Regions from separate parts of the Kocuria sp. UBA5001 genome, predicted to be linked through region 1. Evidence: predicted binding sites of a transcription regulator. Region 1 holds the regulator's gene; the other holds the start of a gene.
The links. Region 1 encodes HrcA, which represses chaperone genes, less so after heat shock. Its sites were predicted from a motif close to TTNGCACTCGNNNNNNNCGAGTGCNAA; they were not measured.
Positions count from the first base shown of each region.

Region 1 (4,409 bases):
GCCGGGGTGCGCCCCGGTGAGGTCCTCGCGGTGGAAGACGGGATTCGTCACAGGTCGTTGAACCGGTCCCGCAGCCGGGAGAAGAACCCGCCGGAGTGGGAGGTGCTCACGGTGGTGCCGTCGTGGGCCTGCTCCTCGCGCAGCTCCGCCAGCCGTTCCACGAGTTCACGCTGCTCGCCGGTGAGGTCCCGAGGCGTCTCGACCTCGAAGTGCACCTGCAGGTCCCCGCGACCCTTGCCGCGCAGGTGGGTGACGCCGAGGTCGTCCAGCGTGATGGTGGCACCGGACTGGGTTCCGGGGACCACGTCCACGCTGCGCGTGCCGTCGAAAGTTTCCAGCGTCACGGTGGTGCCGAGTGCCGCGGCGGTCATGGGGATCCGCAGCCGCGCGTGCAGGTCGTCGCCCTCGCGCACGAACGTGGGGTCCGGGTCCACCTTCAGCTCCACGAAGAGGTCGCCGTTGGGTCCGCCGGCCGTGCCGGCCTCGCCCTGACCGCCCAGGCGGATCCGGTTGCCGGACTGGATGCCGGCGGGGATCTTCACCGTGAGGGGGCGGCGGTCGCGCACGCGGCCCTCGCCGTAACACTCGTGGCACGGGTGCTCGATCACGGTGCCGAAGCCGTTGCACTGCGAGCAGGGCGCCTGCGTGGTGACCATGCCCAGGATGGACTGCCGCTGGTACTGCATGTGGCCGGAGCCGTGGCACATGGTGCACGTGGTGGGGCTCGTGCCGGGCTGGCAGCACGTCCCCTCGCACGTGGGGCACGTGACCGCGGTGTCGACGGTGATGTCCTTCTCCACTCCGAAAACGGCGTCCTTCAGGGAGATGCGCACGTTGATCAGGGCGTCCTGGCCCTGTCGCGTGCGGGACTGGGGGCCCCGCTGGCCGCCGGAGCCCGCGCCCTGGAAGAACGTCTCAAAGATGTCCGAGAAGCCGAACCCGCTGCCGGGGAAGCCTCCGCCGAAGCCGGTGTCCGTGCCGTTCTCGTTGCCCGTGGCGTCGTACACGCGGCGCTTGTCCGGGTCCGACAGGACGTCGTTGGCGTGCGAGACGCGCTTGAACTCCTCGGCTGCCTCCGGCGAGGGGTTCACGTCCGGGTGCAGCTTGCGGGCCTTCTTGCGATAGGCGCGCTTGATCTCTTCGGCGCTGGCGTCACGGCTCACGCCGAGGGTTTCGTAGTGATCGCTCACGATGTCGTCGCTTCTGCTTTCGTCTCTGGGTCGGTGGTCTGTGCCGGGGCGGCGCCGGGTGGCGCGTCAGTCCCCGAGGTTCTTGGAGAGGTAGCGGGCCACGGCACGCACGGAGGCCATGGTGGTGGGGTAGTCCATGCGCGTGGGGCCCACGACGCCCACCTTGGAGGCGTCCTGCGGGCCGTAGCCGGTGGCCACCACGGCCGCCTCGGCCAGCGGGTCGTCGTACTGCTCGGAGCCGATCCGTACCGCGACGCCGCGCTCGTCCTGCTGCATCTCGGACAACAATCGCAGCAGTGTCACTTGTTCCTCAAGCGCCTCGAGCACCGGGGAGATGCTCTGGGGGAAGTCCCCGCTGAAGCGGGCGAGGTTGGCGGTGCCCGCCCTCACGAGGCGCTGGTCGTCCGAGGCGGCGGCCAGCACTGCCACGGTGTCGGCGACGGCGAGCGCGGCCTCGCGGACCGGGTCTTCCACGGTCTCGGGGAGCTCGGCGACCGCGGCCGGCACGGTCTCCAGTGCCTGACCCAGCACGCGCGCCAGGACGGCGGCGCGCAGCTCGAGCAGGGCGTCCTCGGCAACGGGCGCGGTGAGGGCAACCGTGCGCTGCACCACGCGGCCGCTCGTGGGGATGAGCACCACGAGCAGCGTGTTTCCGCCGACGTCCACGAGCTCCACGTGGCGCACCGTGATCCCGGTGCGCACCGGGTACTGGATGACGGCCACCTGGTGGGTCAGCTGGGCCAGCAGGCGCACGGTGCGCTCCATGGCATCGTCGATGTCGTGGGCGCCGCCCAGGAAGACCTGCACGGCACGGCGCTGCGCAGGCGTGAGGGGCTGCAGCGCGGCGATCTGGTCCACGAACACCCGGTAGCCGCGGTCCGTGGGGATCCGACCTGAACTGGTGTGGGGTGCCACAATGAGACCGTCCTCCTCGAGGGCGGCCATGTCGTTGCGCACGGTGGCGGAGGAGACGGGCAGCCGGTGGCGCTCCACGAGCGCCTTGGAGCCCACGGGCTCGCGGGAGTGGACGTAGTCCTCCACGATGGCCTGCAGGATCTTCGCCCTGCGCGGATGCTCCATGTCTCCCACCTCCCGCTCGCGGATGTCCTCGGGCGCCCGTGCGGCACCCGGTGAACCGGGCCGCGACCAATTTTGGCACTCGAATCGGCACAGTGCTAATTCCGTGAGTCTAGTGGCCCTGCCGCGGACCGGTCCTTTGGTACGCTCGCGGCTGATTCGTCACCCGCGAGCGAGGAGCACCCCCGTGAACACACCCGGCTGGGGCTGGGGCCCGCAGGACCTCGGCAGCCCCGAGGTCTCGCGCCGCTCCCCCGCGGCCCGCGGGCTGCCCGTGGAGTCCGGCATGGTGCTCGAGGACGTCGAGAGCGGGTGGGTGGGCGCCGTGGTGAGCGTGGAGGTCGTGGGCGGCATGCGCGTCGTGGGCCTGGAGGACCGCCACGGCCGAGTCAAGGCCTTCCCCCTCGGTCCCGGTTTCCTGCTTGACGGCGAGCCCGTCCGCCTCACCCCGCCCGCACCTCGCAGTGTCCCGGGCGGGCCCAGAATTACGCGCTCCGGCTCGGTGGCCGTGGAGAACCTGCGCGCCTCGGTGGCCAAGGAGTCCCGCGTGTGGGTCGAGGGCTACCACGACGCCGAGCTCGTGGCGAAGGTCTGGGGCCACGACCTCGCAGTCGAGGGGATCGTCGTGGAGCCGCTGCACGGCATCGACGACCTCCCCGCGGCCATCGCGGAGTTCCACCCCGGCCCGGGCCGTCGTCTCGGGATCCTCGTGGACCACCTGGTCAGCGGGTCCAAGGAGTCGCGGATCGCGGATCGGGCGCTGTCTGTGCCGGGTGCGCGGGGCAACGTGCAGATCCTGGGCCACCCCTACGTGGACATTTGGCAGGCGGTGAAGCCTGCAGCCCTGGGCATCCCCGCGTGGCCCGTGATCCCTCGCGGTGTGGACTGGAAGACCGGGATGGCCAAGGCCCTCGGTATGCCCCACCGCACTCCCCAGGATGTGGGGCGGGCGTGGCAGGCGATCCTCGCCCGCGTGGACAGCTACTCGGACCTGGAGCCCGCACTGCTGGGCCGGGTCGAGGAGCTCATCGACTTCCTCACCGCACCGGACGGCTACTGAGGGGTTTTGGCACGTGGGGCGCCGGATGTGCCGTGTGGGACCCGTTGTCCCGGCCGACGCGGTTGGCGCGGTGGCCCCGGGCTGCCGGTGGCGCGGCGGCGTCGTCCGACATATCCAGGCTCACACGTGATTCCAGACGCACCCCGGTCCGTTTCCAGGAGCGCACCGTAGAATAGTGGGCACCGGGACTCCGATCCACCCCGGTTCGGCTACCGCCCCTGAAAGGGACACCCACCCGTGACTGACGCTGCTCCCACCCCCGCTGCCCCCGCCGCCCGCGCCGCGGGTGAGACCCCGTTCGAGGCCGTGCCCGCCGAGGCCCAGCCCCTGGACGTGAACCAGGACCGCCAGTGGGCCACCGTCGCGCACCTGGGCGGCGTGGTCGGCGCGCTGCCCAGCTACGTGATCCACCGGGTGTTCGGGGACCGCGGCCCGTTCACCGCGCAGGAGTCCCGGGAGGCGCTGAACTTCACGCTGCTGCCGAGTGTCGTGGTGCTGGCAGGCATCGCGCTCTCTCTCGTACCCGTGATCGGCTGGATCTTCTCCGTGGTCGCCGCCGTGACCTGGCTGTGGCTGGCCATCGCCTCCGTGGTCGCGGGCGTGAAGGTCAACCGCGGCGAGCCGCACCAGTATCGCGGCAACACACACCTCTACGACCGGCTCACCACGTCCCGCGGCTGACGCCCGCGCCCACGACTCGCCTCGGGCCGCTCACCAGTCGAGCAGCCGGCGCGTCACGGCGTCGGCCATGAGCCGTCCCGCGTCCGTGAGCACGGCCGTGCCCCGCACTGCGGCAGCACCGTCCAGCCAGCCGTCGGCGATCAGCCCGGCCACCGCTTTCCGGCCCTCCGGCTGCAGCTGCGCGGTCTCCAGACCGTCGCGGATCCGGATGCCGAGCATCACGTCCTCCACGTAGCGCGTCTGCGCGTCCAGCGTCTCCCGGCCCGCCGCGGGTGAGACGCCCTGGCGGACCTTGTTCGTGTAGGGCAGGGGGTGCTTGAGGTTCCACCACCGCACGCCGTCGCTGTGGGAGTGCGCTCCGGGGCCGATGCCCCACCAGTCCTGGTTGCGCCAGTAGGCGA
Region 1 covers NZ_DGYR01000012.1:130,918-135,326, reverse strand. Annotated here, with positions in the region: gene B3G12_RS07740 (16S rRNA (uracil(1498)-N(3))-methyltransferase) at 1-51, opposite strand, end outside; gene dnaJ (molecular chaperone DnaJ) at 48-1,190, opposite strand; gene hrcA (heat-inducible transcriptional repressor HrcA) at 1,257-2,270, opposite strand; gene B3G12_RS07725 (DUF3097 family protein) at 2,455-3,327, shown strand; gene B3G12_RS07720 (DUF4870 domain-containing protein) at 3,565-4,008, shown strand; gene hemW (radical SAM family heme chaperone HemW) at 4,039-4,409, opposite strand, start outside.

Region 2 (4,409 bases), on a different contig from region 1:
GACAGAGACACCCTGGAGCGGTCCAGGCCGCGCTGGTCGAAGAGCACCGCACGCGCAGCCTTCATGGCCTCGCGCTCGCCGTGCACGAAGGCCTGCACACCGCTGACGTCCTCGGGCCACGCGGCGTCCGCGATGCCCTGCACGAGCGCACGCTCACCGGGTGCCTCATCCGCGCGGTGCACCCACCGCACCGTGATCCCCTCCGGGACGGCCACGACCGAGAGGTCGAGCTCGTGGGCGGCGTCCTGGACCTCCAGGACCACCTCGCCCCGTGCGGAGACGGGCAGGGCCTCGAGATTCGCGAGCACGGCGGGCACGGCGGCGTCGTCGCCCGCGAAGAGGCTCCACGTGGCGTCCGGGTCCGGCATCCACTTGCCTCCGGGGCCGAGCGCCACCAGGCGGTCGCCGGGCGCGGCGGCGTCCGCCCACGGCCCGGCGTAGCCCTCGGAGCCGTGCAGGGCGACGTCGATCCACACCTCACCGGCGGCGGGATCCGTGCGGCGCAGGGTCATATGGCGGGAGACCGGCTGGTCCTCGGGGGCGGAGGTGTCCCGGACCTCCCAGTAGTCCGGCAGGGCGCCCGGGGCGGTGGCCGCGAGCGTGGTCTCCGAAAAGAAGATCAGCTTGACGTACTTCTCCGGGGCCTCGATGTCCTGGAAGTCCTGCGCGTTGTCGACGTGGCAGACCAGCCGGACCATGGCCGGGGAGAGCTGCAGGCGCTCGGCGACGGTGAGCTCGAGCTGGGGCTTGCGGGGACGTGCTGGAGCGGTTGTCATGCCTTCAGCTTAGGTGATCCTAACCTGGTAGCTCCCACGAGACGGGGTCCGCGCCCTGCTCCTGCAGCAGGGCGTTGGTGCGGGAGAAAGGGCGGGAGCCGAAGAAGCCGCGGGACGCGGAGAGCGGCGAGGGGTGGGCGGACTCCACCGTGGGCGCGCCGCCCAGCCAGGCCGCGGTGCCGCGCGCGTCGCGGCCCCACAGGATTCCCACGAGGGGCTGCTCGCGTGCGCCCAGGGATCGGATCGCGCACTCCGTGACCGCCTCCCAGCCCTTGCCCCGGTGCGAGGCCGGGGCACCGGCCTGGACGGTGAGCACCCTGTTGAGGAGCATGACCCCCTGCCCGGACCACGGGGAGAGGTCCCCGTGGTCCGGCGGGGCGATACCGAGGTCCGACTGCAGCTCCGCGTAGATGTTCTTCAGTGAGCGCGGCACGGGACGCACGTCCGGGGCCACGGAGAAGGAGAGCCCCATCGCGTGGCCCGGAGTGGGGTAGGGGTCCTGCCCCACGATCAGCACCTTGATGTCGGACAGCGGCTCGCGGAACGCGCGGAAGATGTTCTCCCCGGCCGGCAGCGTGTGGCGGCCCTGGGCGTGCTCGGCCCGCAGGAACTCGCCCATCGCGCGGATCTGACCCTCGACCGGTTGCAGGGCTTGCGCCCACTCCTCGTGCATGATCTCGTGCAGCGGACGCTGGGCGTTCACGGGGCCTCCCTGTGTCGGGTGCGGCGCGCACGGAGTGCTGGCGTGCGCGTTAGGGTGGGGACCATGTCTACCACGGGGGAGGAGCTCGACGAACTGGACCGCGCGATCCTGGAGCTGGAGTCCCAGCACTGGAAGTACCGGGGAGCCAAGGAGTCGGCGATCCGCTCGCGGCTGGGGCTGAGCCCTGTGCACTACTACCAGCGGCTCAACGCACTGATTTCCTCCGAGGCCGCCGCCCGGCACTCGCCCATGCTGATCTCGAGGCTGCGCCGCGCCCGCTCGCGCTGAGCGGTTTCCCTGCGGGCCGTGCCATACTCGGCGCCAGTCCGCGAGCCGCCCCGTGGAGCGCGCTGCACACTGTCCAGGAGAGCCAGACCATGAGCGAGTACCCCCGCGACGAGTTCGACGACGTCCCCGAGGACGGCGCCCGCCAGGGCGCGCACCGGGGCCACAACCCCGCCGCCCGCACCGGCTCCCGACGAGAGTTCCGTGCGATCCTCGTGACCGGGCTGCTTGCGCTCGCCCTCGGTGCCGTGTGCTTCGTCAATGCTCCGCGCACGGAGCAGGACATGTCGGCCTCCGCGCCGGCGGGCGCGGCGTCCGCGGTCGCCTCCGTGCCGGGGAACCGGCTGGCGCAGGCGGGGACGACGACGTCGCCCGTGGCCCTCCTGGGTCAGGTGGCCGCGCTCTGAGGCACCGCGTTCAGCCAATGATGAAACCGGCGCCCCGTGGTGCCCTCTCGGTTGCGGTTCCTCGCGCGCCGGTGCCACTATTGTTTTAGCACTCAGTCGAGTGGACTGCTAACCGGGTCCGGTGGCGGTTCTCGGCATCCGGGTGAAACCACATCACGGTGAGGTGGACGCGGCGCGGTGAGGATCGTGCTGCGTTCCCGTCCGTCGCGGGCACCGTGATAACACGTCTTGTTTGTCAACCGTCCAGGAGGGACGAAACACATGGCAAAGATGATCGCATTCGACGAAGAAGCACGCCGCGGTCTGGAGAAGGGCCTGAACACCCTTGCGGACGCCGTGAAGGTCACGCTCGGCCCCCGCGGGCGCAACGTGGTCCTGGAGAAGTCCTGGGGCGCGCCCACCATCACCAACGACGGTGTCTCCATCGCCAAGGAGATCGAGCTCGAGGAGCCGTACGAGAAGATCGGCGCCGAGCTCGTCAAGGAGGTCGCCAAGAAGACCGACGACGTCGCCGGTGACGGCACCACCACGGCCACCGTGCTCGCCCAGGCCCTCGTGAAGGAAGGCCTGCGCAACGTGGCCGCGGGAGCGGACCCGCTGTCCCTGAAGCGCGGCATCGAGAAGGCCGTCGCCGCCGTGACCGAGCAGCTGCTGTCCTCTGCCAAGGAGATCGAGACCGAGGAGGAGATCGCCGCCACCGCGTCCATCTCCGCCGCCGATCCCGAGATCGGCAAGCTCATCGCCGAGGCGATGGAGAAGGTCGGCAAGGAAGGCGTCATCACCGTCGAGGAGTCCAACACCTTCGGGCTGGACCTCGAGCTGACCGAGGGCATGCGCTTCGACAAGGGCTACCTCTCCGGCTACTTCGTCACGGACGCGGACCGCCAGGAGGCCGTCCTCGAGGATCCCTACATCCTCATCGTGAACTCCAAGATCTCGGCCGTGAAGGACCTCGTCCCCGTGCTCGAGAAGGTCATGCAGGCAGGCAAGCCGCTGCTGATCATCGCCGAGGACGTGGACGGCGAGGCGCTGGCCATGCTGGTGCTGAACAAGATGCGCGGTGCCGTGAAGTCCGTGGCAGTCAAGGCCCCCGGCTTCGGCGACCGCCGCAAGGCGCAGCTCGCGGACATCGCGATCCTCACCGGCGGCCAGGTCATCACCGAAGAGGTCGGTCTCTCGCTCGAGTCCGCCACGATCGACCTGCTGGGCCAGGCCCGCAAGGTCGTTGTGACCAAGGACGAGACCACCATCGTGGACGGTGCCGGCACGCAGGAGGAGATCGAGGGCCGTGTGGCTCAGATCCGCGCGGAGATCAACAACTCCGACTCCGACTACGACCGCGAGAAGCTGCAGGAGCGCCTGGCCAAGCTGGCCGGTGGCGTGGCAGTGCTCAAGGCCGGTGCGGCCACCGAGGTGGAGCTCAAGGAGCGCAAGCACCGTATTGAGGATGCCGTGCGCAACGCCAAGGCAGCCGTGGAGGAGGGCATCGTCGCCGGTGGCGGTGTGGCCCTCATCCAGGCCGGTGCCAAGGTGTTCGAGGCCCTCGACCTCTCGGGTGACGAGGCCACGGGCGCGAACATCGTGAAGGTCGCCATCGACGCGCCGCTCAAGCAGATCGCGCTGAACGCCGGTCTGGAGCCGGGCGTGGTGGTCGACAAGGTGCGCGGGCTCGAGACCGGATGGGGCCTCAATGCCGCCACCGGCGAGTACGAGGACCTCATGGCCGCGGGCATCAACGACCCCGTCAAGGTGACCCGCTCTGCTCTGCAGAACGCGGCGTCCATCGCCGGGCTGTTCCTCACCACGGAGGCCGTGGTGGCGGACAAGCCCGAGCCCGAGGCCGCCAGTGCGGGTGCGGGCGCCGATCCCATGGGTGGCATGGGCGGCATGATGTGATCTGCCCTCAATGAGGGATCCTCCCCGGCCGGTTCACTGGTCGGGAGGAGAACCGGAAGGACCCCGGGTACGCAGTGCGCGCGCCCGGGGTCCTTCTGCGTGTCGGGGTGCTTTGGAAGGATGTGTCCATGACGATCATCGCTTCCGCGGACGGCTCCGCGCTCGGCAACCCAGGCCCCGCGGGCTGGGCTTGGTACATCGACCCCACCTCGTGGCAGGCGGGGGGATGGGCGCACGGCACCAACAACCAGGGTGAGCTGACGGCGGTGCTGAACCTCCTGGAGGCGACCCGGCACCGCCGGGACGAGCCCCTGCGCGTGCTGTGCGACAGCCAGTATGTGA
Region 2 covers NZ_DGYR01000001.1:330,106-334,514, reverse strand. Annotated here, with positions in the region: gene B3G12_RS01505 (siderophore-interacting protein) at 1-776, opposite strand, end outside; gene B3G12_RS01500 (uracil-DNA glycosylase) at 796-1,479, opposite strand; gene B3G12_RS01495 (DUF3263 domain-containing protein) at 1,543-1,767, shown strand; gene B3G12_RS01490 (hypothetical protein) at 1,857-2,171, shown strand; gene groL (chaperonin GroEL) at 2,433-4,067, shown strand; gene B3G12_RS01480 (RNase H family protein) at 4,196-4,409, shown strand, end outside.
Region 2: groL (chaperonin GroEL) is a predicted target of HrcA. The motif match lies at 2,257-2,283, and genes of this name have one in related genera.